DNA from 3 places in the Streptomyces sp. T12 genome. Region 1 is predicted to be linked to each of the others. Evidence: riboswitches for the same ligand, from Rfam matches in the RefSeq annotation. Region 1 holds a riboswitch; each other region holds the start of a gene.

Region 1 (4,790 bases):
CTGTGATCCCTATGCCGTACGGCTGACCTTCCACCTGCCGGGTGATGCCCCCGTGACCTGGGCCTTCGGCCGCGAGCTGCTGGTCGACGGGGTGGGCAGACCGTGCGGAGAGGGAGACGTACGGGTCTCCCCGGCCGGTTCCGAGACGCTGGGCGACGTCCTGATCCGGCTTCAGGTCGGTGCCGACCAGGCGCTGTTCCGCTCCTCGGTGGCGCCCCTGGTGGCCTTCCTCGACCGCACCGACAAGCTGGTGCCGCTCGGGCAGGAGGGCGCGCTCGCCGACTTCGACGCCCACCTTGATGAGGCCCTGGACCGCATCCTGGCGGAGGAGCAGAGCGCGGGTTGAAGCGTTACGGCAGCGAGAGGGTGGCGTAACGCTTCGCCGGGGCGCTGCGGGGGCGCGCGGGAACGCTTCTTCTTCGCGGGCGTGCGCCGTGTTCCGGCTCAGGGGCGGGCCCGTCGGCTGCGCGAGATCGGCGGCCGCGTCCGTCACCGCTTCCGGCGTCGCCCCCGCCCGCCCCGTCCCTGAGCCGGCTGCCCCGGAGCGGGCTGTGCGCCCGCCGGGACCGGCTGGGCACCCGCAGACACCGCCCCCTTCTCCGGCCGGTCGGCCGAGACCACCAGGGCCGCGAGAGCCGTGGTGACCGGCACCGACGCGACCAGGCCGATGGAGCCCACCAGCGTGCGCACGATCTCCTCCGCCACCAACTCACTGTTGGCGACCGTGCCGACGCTGCTCTGCGCGATCGAGAAGAGCAGCAGCAACGGCAGCGCGGCGCCGGCGTAGGCGAGCACCAGTGTGTTGACGACGGACGCGATGTGGTCGCGGCCGATCCGGATGCCCGCGCGGTACAGCCCGCGCCAGCCCATCGTCGGGTTGGCCTCGTGCAGCTCCCAGACCGCGGACGTCTGGGTGACCGTCACGTCGTCGAGGACGCCGAGCGAACCGATGATGACACCGGCGAGCAGCAGACCGCTCATGTCGATCGACGGGTACAGCCCGTGAATCAGACCGGTGTTGTCGTCCGTGTTGCCGGTGAGCGCGGCCCAGTCGATGAACCCCGAGCCGAGAAGGCCGATCAGCAGCAGCGAGAGCAGCGTGCCGAGCACCGCCACGGACGTACGGGCCGACAGGCCATGGCACATGTAGAGCGCGATCAGCATGATCGCGCTGGCCCCCACCACCGCCACGACCAGCGGGTTCGAGCCCTGCAGGATCGCCGGCAGGATGAAGAAGGTCAGCACCAGGAAGCTGATGGCCAGCGCGACCAGCGCCATGACACCGCGCATCCGGCCCACCACCACGACGGCGAGCGCGAAGATACCGGCGAGCAGCGCCATCGGGATCCTGCGGTTCACGTCGGTGACCGAGTACTGCAGGTCCTTGGGCGCGGAGGGCTCGTAGGCGACCACGACGTCCTGGCCCTCGTGCAACTGCCGTGACTGGTCGGGCTGCACGATCTCCGTGAAGGTACGGCCCTTGTCCTTGCCCGTGTCGACGCGGATCGTCGCCTTCTTGCAGGTGCCGTTCTCCTGCTGCACCGCGGAGGAACCCTCGGCGGTGGAGGTGTCACCGGTCGGGGGCACTCCCGAGGCGCCGACGTCCTTGCAGCTCACCTCGACCACCTTGGCGACCGTGGCCTCCTGCGTCTGCCGGTCGAAGCCGACTCCCGTGCGCTCGTGCGGCGGGGCGCCGCCCGGCCACAGCACCGCGAGCCCCACCACCACCGCCGCGGCGAACGGGATCAGGATCGCCGCGATGACCTTGCGCAGGTGCTGGGAGACGGGCGCCGCGGGACCATGGGCGTGGCTGTGGGAGTGCGCATGCCCGCCACCGCCACCGCCGTCGCCGTCGCCGCCGCCACGTGAGCCGCCGGATCCGGACCCGTGCCCATGGCCACCGCCGGAGTCGTGACCGTCACCCGGGGCGGGCCACTGCCCCGGTGAGCCGCCGGAACCGGACCCCTGATCGTGCGGGCCACCAGAACCGGGGCCGTGCGGGCCGCCGCCGGATCCTGGGCCGTGCGGGCCGCCGGGCCCGCGCCCATGCCCCCCGCCCCCGTGGCCCTGCATCCCACTGGCCCCGGCCCCGTGTTCGTGCCAGCCGCCGGAATCAGCCGCGTGATCGTCGTGGCCGCCTGCCGAACCAGGCCCGTATCCACCGTCGTATCTGCCGCCAGCCACCCCCGAACCCCGGCCGTCTGTACGGCCGTTGCCCCGCGCGGGGCCGTTTCCGGGGCCGCTTCCGAAGCCCGAGCCGCGGGGCTGCTCGGGCGGTGGGTACGGAGGCTCATGCGTCGTGGTCACCGACCGATCATCGCAAGAACGACCGGGGCCCTCTGTTCACCGCGCCCGAATTGACGCTAGCGTGGTGCCACCTTTGTACACGCGGGAGCTCGGAGCACCGGGCTGAGAGGGCGCTGACCTCCGTCCCTGCGATGTTTCACGTGGAACATCATCCGAAGAGAGTGATGTTCCCCACGAAACGTCGGCAGACGGAAGCCGCTGCGTCGACCGCCGAACCTGTTACCGGGTAATGCCGGCGTAGGGAGTAGGTCTCATGACCATCAAGGACGCGCGCACGCCTGCCTCCGTTCAGGACGACACGTCCGAGGAGGCCGGGAAGTCCATCGGCTGGCACAAGGCGTACGTCGAGGGCTCACGCCCCGATCTGCGGGTGCCAGTCCGCCAGGTGCACCTCACCAACGGGCAGTCGGTCACGCTGTACGACACATCGGGCCCGTACACCGATCCCCTGACCGACACCGACGTCCGCAGGGGGCTGCCCCCGCTGCGGGAGAACTGGATCATCGGCCGCGGCGACACCGAGGAGTACGCGGGCCGGCCCGTTCGTCCGGAGGACGACGGGATCAAGCACACCTCGCCGCGCGGCGGCCTGCGCAACCTGGACGCGGTCTTCCCCGGACGGCCGCGCCAGCCGCGACGGGGCCGTGACGGTGGCGCGGTTACGCAGCTCGCCTACGCGCGCCGCGGCGAGATCACACCCGAGATGGAGTACGTGGCCATCCGGGAGAACGTTTCTCCGGAAGTGGTCCGCGAGGAGATCGCGGCGGGCCGGGCCGTGCTGCCCGCCAACGTCAACCACCCGGAGATCGAGCCGATGATCATCGGCAAGCGGTTCCTGGTGAAGGTCAACGCCAACATCGGCAACTCCGCGGTCACCTCCTCCATCGAGGAAGAGGTCGAGAAGATGACCTGGGCTACCCGCTGGGGTGCCGACACGGTCATGGACCTGTCGACCGGCCGCAACATCCACACCACTCGCGAGTGGGTGCTGCGCAACTCCCCCGTGCCGATCGGCACGGTGCCGCTCTACCAGGCACTGGAGAAGGTCGACGGCAGGGCCGAGGAGCTGACCTGGGAGATCTACAAGGACACGGTCATCGAACAGGCCGAGCAGGGCGTGGACTACATGACGGTCCACGCGGGCGTGCGCCTGCCGTATGTGCCGCTCACCGCCAACCGCAAGACCGGCATCGTCTCGCGCGGCGGCTCGATCATGGCGGCGTGGTGCCTGGCGCACCACAAGGAGTCGTTCCTGTACGAGAACTTCGAGGAGCTCTGCGAGATCCTCGCGGCGTACGACGTCACGTATTCGCTGGGTGACGGCCTCAGGCCGGGCTCGATCGCGGACGCCAACGACGAGGCGCAGTTCGCGGAGTTGAAGACGCTCGGGGAACTCAACCGGATCGCGAAGCGTTTCCATGTTCAGACCATGATCGAAGGGCCGGGACATGTCCCGATGCACAAGATCAAGGAGAACATCGACCTTCAGCAGGAGATCTGTGATGAAGCTCCGTTCTATACGCTCGGCCCGCTGACCACGGACGTCGCTCCGGCCTACGACCACATCACCTCCGGCATCGGTGCCGCGATGATCGCCTGGTGGGGCACGGCCATGCTCTGCTACGTCACACCCAAGGAGCACCTGGGCCTGCCCAACCGTGACGACGTCAAGACCGGCGTCATCACCTACAAGATCGCCGCCCACGCGGCCGATCTCGCCAAGGGGCATCCCGGTGCGCAGGAGTGGGACGACGCGCTGTCCGACGCCCGCTTCGAGTTCCGGTGGGAGGACCAGTTCAACCTGGCTCTCGACCCGGACACGGCACGGGAGTTCCACGACGAGACCCTTCCGGCCGAGCCCGCCAAGACGGCCCACTTCTGCTCCATGTGCGGGCCGAAGTTCTGCTCGATGAAGATCTCCCAGGACATCCGTCGCCAACACGGCGGATCCCAGCAGGAGATCGAGGAGGGCATGGCTCAGAAGTCGAAGGAGTTCGCCGCGGCCGGCAACCGGGTGTACCTGCCGATGGCGGACTGACGCCGACGGCCTGACCCAGGGCGCCATGCCCCGGCGTCCTGCGTCCTGCGTGCTGCTCCGGCGTCCTGCGTGCTGCCCAGGCTTCGGCTTGCGCCTCCCCGAGGAGGTCTCCCCGGGGCTCCGTCTTGGAGAAGGGTCCCCTGGCGGGGGCTCTCCTACGGCGGAGGCGCAAGCCGAGGGGCTACTCCGGCTGGTGTTCCGGCCCTCCGAAGTCCGGGCTCGTGTAGTCCGGGCTGGAGAAGCTCGGCCGTGAGCCCCGGGAGCCACCGTCGTCCGGGCTGCTGAAGCCCGGGCGGTCGTAGCCGAGGTTCGGGATACGGCCGGCCGGCGTCGACGGTGGCGTGCGGTGCAGTGCCGATGCCGTGCCGGGGTCGGCGAGCGCCTCCCGCAGGAAGGGCAGGATGCCACGCTCCAGCAGGGCCTCGCGCCAGGCTTCCCTGGCCCG
Region 2 (4,790 bases), 2.6 Mb from region 1:
GGGCCGTCAGCACGGCCTCACCGGCCGTGAAGCACCCCGCCGTGTTGGGCAGCACCCGGATCCCGAGCTTCTCGAGCACCGACAGCACGGAGCCGTGGACCGAGGGGTTCACGCGCCGCATGGCGACCGTCGTCAGCTCCGTCCCGGACGCCACCAGCGCCCGCTCCAGGACCTCCAGGCTGGGCGCCCCGCCCGTGCCCATGATCAGACGGGACGTGAAGGACGTGTCGCCGATGACAAAGGGATCGTCGGCCATGGTTCAGCCTCCTTGGACGGCGGTGAGGACCTCGACGCGGTCCCCATCGGAGAGGGACGTCGACGACCACTGCGCGCGCGGTACGACGGTTTCGTTGAGGGCGGCGGCCACTCCGGAGGGCGCCGCGGTGAGGGACCGCACGAGCGTGTCGAGAGCCGTGCCCGGCTCGATCTGCCGACGCTCGCCGTTGACCGAGATGGTGACCGGGTGGTTCATGCGGGCTGCTCCGTGAGTGCGGCGGCGCTGAAGCGCCTGGGCGTGAACGGCCGGGCCTCGTCCGGGAGTTCACCGGTGGTCAGGACGTGCGCCATGGCGTCGCCGGTGACCGGCGTGAGCAGCACGCCGTTGCGGTAGTGCCCGGTGGCCAGCGACAGCCCCTCCAGCTCGGTCGGGCCGAGCAGCGGCGCGTTGTCGGGGGAGCCCGGGCGTAGACCGGCTCGCGTCTCCGTGAGCGGCAGTTCCGTGATGCCGGGTACCAACTCGTGGGCGTCGCGCAGCAGCTCGTACACGCCGCCCGCGGTCACCGTGGTGTCCCAGCCCAGCTCCTCGCTCGTCGCCCCGACGACCAGCTCCCCGCTCTCGCGCGGCACCAGGTACACCTGGCTGCCGCGCACCACGGCCCGCACGGTCCGGTTCAGGAACGGCGCGTACCGCTTCGGCACGGTCAGCCGCAGCACCTGCCCCTTCACGGGGCGCACCGGCGGCAGTACGTCGTCGGGGACTCCGGGCAGTCGCCCGCTGAGGCTGCCGGCCGCGAGGACGACCTGGCCCGCGCCCAGCTCGGTGCTGTCCGGCGTGGTGACACCGGCGGCCCGATCCCGTACGACGTCGAAGCGCTCGGCCCACGTCCGGTGGAAGATCACACCGGCCCGCTCGCACGCGGCCACCAGCGCCCCGGCCAGCCGCCGCGGATCGATCTGGTGGTCGCCGTCCACGCGCAGCCCCCCGCGCACGCCCGGCGCGAGCATCGGCTCCAGGCGCCGGCACTCCCGCCCCGACAGCCACTCGGACTCCAGCCCGGACTGGCGCTGCAGGGCGTGCAGTTCCCGCAGATGGGCGCGGTCGTCGGAGTCCAGCGCGACCGCGAGCGTGCCGCACTGGCGGTAGCCCAGGTCGTGGCCGGTGAGGTCGGTGAGCTCGGCCGCGAAGTCCGGGTAGCGACGGGCCGAGGCGAGGTTCAGGCCGAGCAGGGTCTGCTCGCCGTAGTGCAGTTCCGTGACGGCGGCCAGCATCCCGGCCGCCACCTGGGCGGCGCCGCCGCCCGGCTCGGGGTCCACGACAGCTGTCGTGAACCCGCGTTGTGCGGCCCGCCACGCCGTGACCAGGCCGATGATGCCGCCCCCGATGACAAGGACGTCTGACGTTCGCGTACGCGACATGGGCGTCCAGCCCCTCCCTTCGCCGGCATGACCCGGATCAGGTTCGTACGGTCGGAGGCCGCCAGCCTCCCTCTCAGCCCGGTGCGTCCGGGCTCCCGCGAGTGCTCTACGTTGGCCACCCTAGCCCGCCGCCACCTCTCTCAGTAAGGGAGCCCGTGCCCATGGCCCGCTCGCTCGACGGTCTCGTCCTCGCCCCCGTCGCGGACCAAGCCCCAGGTCAGGTGGGTACGCGGACCCGGTTCACCTACCACGAGAAGGACGGCGAGATCTGGGCCGAGTACGCGGGCGGAGACGTCGTACGCGGGCATCTGGTGGGTGGCCGGGAAGGCGACCGGTTGGACTTCCGGTACGTGCAGCTCAAGCGTGACGGGACGACGTCGTCGGGCCACTGCGTGTCCACGGTGGTCGAGCTTCCCGACGGGCGGGTGCGCCTGGAGGAGAGCTGGGAGTGGGAGTCGCAGGCGGGCAGCGGGACCAGCGTTGTGGAGCAGGTCACTGAGCACGACTCCTGACTGACAATTTGTCAGTTGTCTATGGTGATCAGGTGAGCGAGCAGACGACGCAGTCGCAGCGGAGAGTGGTCGTCGCCGGCGCCGGCATGGCCGGTGTGCAGACGGCGGTCGCCCTACGGGAACAGGGCTTCACCGGCACTGTCACCCTGATCGGCGCCGAGCCCCATCAGCCCTACGACCGGCCGCCCCTGTCCAAGGCCGTGCTGCTGGGCAAGTCCGAGGGCTCCGCCTTCGACGTCGACTTCGAGGCGCTCGGCATCGAACTTCACCTGGGGCGCGAGGTACTGGGCGTGCGCCCCGCCGACCACGAGCTGGACACCGAGGCCGGGCCCGTCCCGTACGACGTCCTCGTGCTCGCCACCGGCGCCGAACCGATCCGGCTGCCGGGCGTGGAAGGTGTGCCCGGCGTGCATCTGCTGCGCACCCTGGACGACGCCGAGCGGCTGCGGCCGGTGCTCGCCCGGCAGCACGACATCGTGGTCGTCGGCGCGGGCTGGATCGGCGCGGAGTTCGCCACGGCCGCGCGCGAGGCGGGCTGCGCGGTGACGGTCGTGGAGGCCGCCGACCGGCCGCTCGCGGGTGCGCTGCCCGCGGAGGTGGCGGCGCCGATGACCGCCTGGTACGAGGACAGCGGGGCGGTGCTGCGTACGCACGCGCGTGTGGAGCGCGTCGAGCCCGGCGCGGTGCTCCTCGACGACGGCTCGCGGCTGCCCGCGGGCGCCGTCGTGGTCGGTATCGGGGCGCGGCCCGCCACGGCCTGGCTGGCCGGCTCGGGCATCGAGCTCGGGGCGCACGGCGAGGTGGTGGCCGACGACGGCCTGCGCACCTCCGTGCCGGACGTCTACGCGGTCGGCGACTGCGCCTCCTTCCCTTCGGGAAGGTACGGCGAGCGCCTGCTGGTCCACCACTGGGACAACGCCCTCCAGGGCCCGCGTACGGTCGCCGCGAACATCCTCGGTGAGACACCCGCGTTCTACGACCCGGTGCCGTACTTCTGGTCCGAGCAGTTCGGCCGGTTCGTCCAGTACGCCGGCCACCACGCCGCCGCCGACACGACGCTGTGGCGCGGCGACCCGTCGGGCCCGGCCTGGACGGTCTGCTGGCTGAAGGACGACCGCCTGGTCGCTCTGTTGGCGGTGGGCCGGCCGAGGGACCTGGCGCAGGGGCGGCGGCTGATCGAGGCGGGTACACCGATGAACGCGGAGCTGTTGGCGGACCCGGCGCGGCCGATGAAGGCGGCGACGGCGTAGGGCCGAGAGCGGGGAGTTGGCCCTGGTCGGACGGGCCTGACTTCCGACTGTCAGTGGCAGATGGCAGGCTTGTTTCCGTGACCGAGATTGACGCAAAGATCGATGCTCTCGTCCCCGCCTGGCTCACCCTCCCCGACATCGCAGAGATGCTCGATGTCGAGGTGACCCGCGTCCGGCAGCTGGTCAAGGAGGGCCAGCTCATCGCCGTACGCCGTGGTGAGAACCGTGCACTGCACGTCCCCGCCGCCTTCATCGACGGGGCCGAGCAGAAGGTCGTCAAGGGCCTGTCCGGGACCCTGACGCTCCTGCGGGACGACGGCTTTACGGACGAAGAGATGCTGGAGTGGCTCTTCACCCCCGACGAAAGCCTGCCCGGCACCCCCGCGCAGGCCCTCAGCGAGAATCGCGGCACGGAGGTGAAGCGCCGCGCCCAGGCGCTCGCCGTCTGAACCGAACGCCCTGATCCGAACACTGTCCGGCCGATGGACCGGGCTCCTCTCCTGCGGGCCGCGGTCGCGGTTGACTGCGGCCCGCAGGAGGCGGGGCCGGGGCCGGAGCGTGGGGTGATTGGCGTGCGCGAGCGCCTGCCGCACGGGTTCGCCCGCGGGGCCGGGTGGGGTGCCACGCCGGACGGCGGGCATGGTGTCGCCGCAAGCGGCGGAGGGTGCCGGGCCTGGCGTCGCCACAGACTTCGGCGGCGGCCGTATCGGCGTTGTGGCATACGTCACCCCCGGGCGGCGGCCACAGCGCCAAGCGCTGTCCTGCCCCGGACCACTTCGGCCCGGACCGCGGGTCATCGCCCGGCCCGGACCACGGTCACCGATCGGCCCTGACCACGGGTCACCGATCGGCACCGGCCCGCGATGCAGCGCAAGGCTCCGGCTCTGGCGCCAAGTGCTGCTCGGCCCCGGCCACTTCGGCCCGGACCACGGGGCACCGCCCGGCCCGGACCACGGGTCGCCGCCTCCCGGACCACGGCTCACCGATCGGCACCGGCCGCGCCGTAGCGCCAGGCTCCGGCTACCGTGCCACCGTCCGGCACCAGCCCGACGTCACCCGCCCGGCAACCCGACCACAGGGGGCACCGCATGTCCGACACCGCCACCGCAGGCACCGCCCGCACCCAGTTCGCCGACGCGCGGCTCTACCTCTGCACGGGTGCCCGTAAGCAGCAGGGCGACCTCGCGGTGTTCCTGGACGCCGTACTGGCCGCCGGTGTCGACATCGTGCAGCTGCGCGACAAGGGCATGGAGGCGGCCGAGGAACTGGAGCACCTGAAGGTCTTCGCCGAGGCCTGCGCCCGGCACGGCAAGCTCCTCGCGGTCAACGACCGCGCCGACGTGGCCCACGCCGTCGGCGCCGACGTCCTGCACCTCGGTCAGGGCGACCTGCC
Region 3 (4,790 bases), 2.4 Mb from region 1:
CGCACAGACGTCCCTCAGCTCCTCGGCCGCGTCGTCGATCCTGCTCGAGTCCGGGTCGGTGTCGCCGTTCAGGACGGCCTCGTTGTAGTCCTCGATCGCCTGGTTCAGGTCGTCGACCGCGGGGCCGACCTTGTCGTCGTCCGTCGTGATGTCGATCTCGTCGAGGTGCCTGCCTTTGAGGCTGTCGGCGATCACGTCGGCCTGCTGAAGACAGTCCCCCAGTGACTTGTCGGCGGGGTCGCAGCCGGTGGCGAGACCGGTGGTGAGTGCGACTGCGGCCAGGGCGGAGGCGAGGACGGAGGCGCGGGCGGCGGGACGGCGTCGGCGATCGGCGGCCATGGAACGGTTCCTTCCGGGTGGGCTGCGGTTGCCAGCAACCATCCCGTCGTACGACCGCCGCCACGAGGGAGTGATCCCCCGGGTCCATGGTGGAGCGGGCTACACCAGTGGATCTGCGACACTGGTACGGCCATGCCTAAGCCCGGAGAACTCACATTCGTCGCCCCCCGCGGAGCCAAGAAGCCGCCGCGGCACCTTGCCGACCTCACGCCCGGTGAGCGTAAGGACGCCGTCGCTGCGATCGGCGAGAAGCCGTTTCGTGCCAAGCAGCTCTCGCAGCACTACTTCGCGCGGTACGCGCATGACCCGGAGCAGTGGACCGACATCCCCGCCGGGTCGCGCGCCAAGCTGCGGGAGGAGCTGTTTCCCGAGCTGATGACCGTCGTACGGCATCTGTCGACCGACCAGGGCGACACGCGCAAGACGCTGTGGCGGCTGTTCGACGGGACGCTTGTCGAGTCGGTGCTGATGCGGTACCCGGACCGGGTGACCATGTGCATCAGCTCGCAGGCGGGGTGCGGGATGAACTGCCCGTTCTGTGCGACCGGGCAGGCGGGGCTGGACCGGAATCTGTCCACCGCCGAGATCGTGCATCAGATCGTGGACGGGATGCGGGCGCTGCGCGACGGGGACGTGCCTGGGGGGCCTGCTCGGCTTTCCAACATCGTCTTCATGGGGATGGGGGAGCCGCTCGCCAACTACAACCGGGTGGTGGGGGCCATCCGGCGGCTCACTGATCCCGAGCCCGATGGGCTGGGGCTGTCCCAGCGTGGGATCACTGTCTCGACGGTCGGGCTCGTCCCGGCCATCCACCGGTTCGCCGACGAGGGCTTCAAGTGCCGGCTCGCCATCTCGCTGCACGCGCCCGACGACGAGCTGCGCGACACCCTCGTCCCCGTGAACACGCGGTGGAAGGTGCGCGAGGTGCTCGACGCCGGGTTCGAGTACGTCCAGAAGTCGGGCCGTCGGCTGTCCATCGAGTACGCCCTCATCCGGGACATCAATGACCAGGCCTGGCGTGGTGACCGGCTCGGGCGGCTGCTCAAGGGCAAGCCGGTGCATGTGAATCTGATTCCGCTCAACCCGACGCCCGGCTCGAAGTGGACCGCTTCCCGGCCCGAGGACGAGAAGGCGTTCGTCGAGGCCATCGCCGCCCATGGTGTGCCGGTGACCATTCGGGACACCCGTGGTCAGGAGATCGACGGGGCGTGTGGGCAGCTCGCGGCGACCGAGCGGTAGTCTGACCCCCGTAAGATCGCAGTAAGTACATCTTCATATTCCGACAGGGGAGCGCCACAGCGCTGAGAGTGCGGCACCGGCCGCAGACCCTCCGAACCTGGCCCAGGTCATTCTGGGTAGGGAGATCGGTCACCACTCGAGCTGTTGCGCCCTGCCCGGAGACTTCCAGAGGTTCCGGGCAGGGCCGCGTCTCTTCCTGGTCAACCCCAGGAGGAATTCAGTGAGCATCACCAAGAAGGCCAAGGCCACGGTTTTCGCCGTCGGGTTCGGTCTCGTCGCGCTGCCCGCGTTGGCCGCGTGCGGGTCGTCCGACAGTGACGGCGGCAGCGACAGTGGCAGCGGCGGCGGTTCCAAGACCGTCACGCTCGTCAGCCACAACTCGTGGGCCGTCTCCAAGTCCGTCCTGGCTGCCTTCGAGAAGCAGTCCGGCTACAAGGTCAAGGTCCTGGAGGACGGCGACGCCGGACAGGCCGTCAACAAGGCGATCCTGACCAAGGACAACCCGCAGGGCGACGTCTTCTTCGGCGTCGACAACACCCTGCTGTCGCGGGCGCTGGACAACGAGCTGTTCCAGTCGTACGAGCCCAAGGGATCCGACCTGATCCTGCCCGAGTACCGGGCCGACCAGGACCAGCACCGGGTCACGCCGATCGACACCGGCGACATCTGCGTCAACTACGACAAGGCGTACTTCAGCGAGCACAAGCTGACCCCGCCGACGTCGTACGACGATCTGGTCAAGCCCGCGTACAAGGACCTCCTCGTCACCGAGAACGCCTCCACCTCCTCGCCCGGGCTCGGCTTCCTGCTCGGCACCGCCGCGAAGTACGGCGACGACGGCTGGCAGGACTACTGGAAGAAGCTGAAGGCCAACGGCGTGAAGGTCGTCGACGGCTGGGAGCAGGCCTACAACGAGGAGTTCTCCGGCTCGGCCGGCGGCAAGAAGGCCAAGGCCGACCGGCCGCTCGTCGTGTCGTACGCCTCCTCGCCGCCCGCCGAGGTGATCTACGGCGACCCGAAGCCGACCACCGCGCCCACCGGTGTCGCGGCGGGCACCTGCTTCCGCCAGGTCGAGTACGCGGGCCTGCTGAGCAACGCCGAGAACGCCGCGGGCGGCAAGGCGCTCCTCGACTTCATGCTCACCAAGACGTTCCAGGACGACATGCCGCTCAACATGTTCGTCTACCCGGTGCGGGAGGCCGCCCAGGTGCCCGAGGAGTTCGTGAAGTACGGACCGCAGGCCAAGAACCCCGAGACCATGGACCCGGCGAAGATCGCCGACAACCGTGACGACTGGGTCAAGTCGTGGACCTCGCTCGTACTGAAGTAGCCGAAGCAGTCCCGCGTAAGGGACGCGCGCGGAGCGTGGCGGTGCGGCTCGGCCTCGTCGCCGCGCCCGTCGTGTTCTTCGGGCTCTTCTTCGCCTACCCGGTCGCCGCGATCGTCGCGCGCGGGCTGAAGGTCGACGGGGTCTGGCAGTTCGGGCGCCTGGCGGACGTGCTCGGAGAGTCCGACATCCGGCACGTGCTGTGGTTCACCACCTGGCAGGCGCTCGCCTCCACCGCGCTGACCCTGCTGATCGCGCTGCCGGGCGCCTACGTCTTCGCCCGTTTCGACTTCCCCGGCAAGCAGGTCCTGCGGGCCGTGGTGACCGTCCCCTTCGTGCTGCCGACGGTCGTCGTCGGTACGGCGTTCCTCGCGCTCGTCGGCCGCGGCGGACTGCTCGACGAGCTGTGGGGCGTACGGCTCGACACCACCGTGTGGGCCATCCTGCTCGCGCACGTCTTCTTCAACTACGCCGTCGTCGTACGGACGGTCGGCGGGCTCTGGTCGCAGCTCGACCCGCGGCAGGAGGAGGCCGCGCGGATGCTGGGGGCGTCGCCTCTGAAAGCCTGGCGTCAGGTCACCCTCCCCGCCCTGGCGCCTGCCGTGGCCGCCGCCGCGCTCATGGTCTTCCTGTTCACCTTCACCTCCTTCGGTGTCGTCCAGATCCTCGGCGGGCCGACCTTCTCGACCCTTGAAGTGGAGATCTACCGGCAGACGTCCGAGATCTTCGACCTGTCCACGGCCGCCGTCCTGACGATCATCCAGTTCCTGGCGGTGGGCGCGATCCTCGCCGTGCACGCCTGGACGGTACGGCGGCGGGAGAGCGCTCTGCGCCTGGTGGACGCGTCCGTGACCGCGCGGCGGCCCCGCGGGGCGGGGCAGTGGGCGCTGCTGGCCGGTGTCCTGGCCGTCATCGTCGTACTCCTGCTGCTGCCGCTGGCCGTGCTGGTGCAGCGCTCGCTGGACGCGCCCGACTTCGGCTACTACCGGGCGCTGACCAGTGCCGACGGCGGGGTCTTCCTCGTCGCGCCGATCGAGGCGATCGGCAATTCGCTCCAGTACGCCGTCGTCGCCACCCTCATCGCCGTGCTGATCGGCGGACTGGCCGCGGCTGCGCTGACCCGACGGGACGCGGGCCGGTTCGTACGGGGCTTCGACGCGCTGTTGATGCTGCCGCTCGGGGTGTCCGCGGTGACGGTCGGCTTCGGGTTCCTGATCGCCCTGGACGAGCCGCCGCTGGACCTGAGGAGCACCTGGATCCTCGTGCCGCTGGCCCAGGCGCTGGTCGGGGTGCCCTTCGTCGTACGGACCATGCTGCCCGTGCTGCGGGCCGTGGACCAGCGGCTGCGGGAGGCGGCGTCGGTGCTGGGGGCGTCGCCGTGGCGGGTCTGGCGTGAGGTGGATCTGCCGATGGTGCGGCGGGCGCTGCTGATCGCGGCCGGGTTCGCCTTCGCGGTGTCGCTCGGCGAGTTCGGGGCGACCGTGTTCATCGCGCGGCCCGACAATCCGACGCTGCCGGTGGCCGTGGCGCGGCTGCTCGGGCGGGCCGGCGAGCTCAACTACGGCCAGGCGATGGCCCTTTCGACGGTACTGATGGTGGTGTGCGCGGTGGCGCTGCTGGTGCTGGAGCGGCTGCGGACCGACCGGACCGGGGAGTTCTAGATGCTGCTGAGCCTGGAAGGCGCGACCGTCCGCTTCGGTGGGCGGGCGGTGCTGGACGCCGTCGACCTGGACGTCGCCGAGCACGAGATCGTGTGCGTGCTCGGGCCGAGCGGCAGCGGCAAGTCGACGCTGCTGCGGGCGGTGGCGGGGCTGCAACCGCTCGATGCCGGGCGGGTGTCGCTGGACGGGCGGGACCAGGCCGGGGTGCCCGCCCACAAGCGGGG

Evidence for each region. Region 1 has a riboswitch for thiamine pyrophosphate ahead of thiC (phosphomethylpyrimidine synthase ThiC). Riboswitches for the same ligand answer to the same signal wherever they lie in the genome.
Region 2: it holds a riboswitch for thiamine pyrophosphate, as region 1 does, so the genes downstream of both, thiO (glycine oxidase ThiO) here and thiC (phosphomethylpyrimidine synthase ThiC) in region 1, are expected to answer to the same signal.
Region 3: it holds a riboswitch for thiamine pyrophosphate, as region 1 does, so the genes downstream of both, PBV52_RS34820 (thiamine ABC transporter substrate binding subunit) here and thiC (phosphomethylpyrimidine synthase ThiC) in region 1, are expected to answer to the same signal.

Annotation. Positions count from the first base shown of each region.
Region 1 covers NZ_CP117866.1:5,268,616-5,273,405, reverse strand. The annotation lists gene PBV52_RS23625 (SsgA family sporulation/cell division regulator) at 1-346, shown strand, start outside; gene PBV52_RS23620 (YibE/F family protein) at 490-2,073, opposite strand; TPP riboswitch at 2,379-2,568, shown strand; gene thiC (phosphomethylpyrimidine synthase ThiC) at 2,561-4,345, shown strand; gene PBV52_RS23610 (hypothetical protein) at 4,527-4,790, opposite strand, start outside.
Region 2 covers NZ_CP117866.1:2,698,102-2,702,891, reverse strand. The annotation lists gene PBV52_RS12015 (thiazole synthase) at 1-256, opposite strand, end outside; gene thiS (sulfur carrier protein ThiS) at 260-472, opposite strand; gene thiO (glycine oxidase ThiO) at 469-1,635, opposite strand; TPP riboswitch at 1,633-1,744, opposite strand; gene PBV52_RS12000 (hypothetical protein) at 1,797-2,147, shown strand; gene PBV52_RS11995 (NAD(P)/FAD-dependent oxidoreductase) at 2,180-3,397, shown strand; gene PBV52_RS11990 (Rv2175c family DNA-binding protein) at 3,475-3,846, shown strand; gene thiE (thiamine phosphate synthase) at 4,486-4,790, shown strand, end outside.
Region 3 covers NZ_CP117866.1:7,713,689-7,718,478, forward strand. The annotation lists gene PBV52_RS34810 (hypothetical protein) at 1-339, opposite strand, end outside; gene rlmN (23S rRNA (adenine(2503)-C(2))-methyltransferase RlmN) at 472-1,578, shown strand; TPP riboswitch at 1,614-1,719, shown strand; gene PBV52_RS34820 (thiamine ABC transporter substrate binding subunit) at 1,799-2,908, shown strand; gene PBV52_RS34825 (ABC transporter permease) at 2,884-4,566, shown strand; gene PBV52_RS34830 (ABC transporter ATP-binding protein) at 4,567-4,790, shown strand, end outside.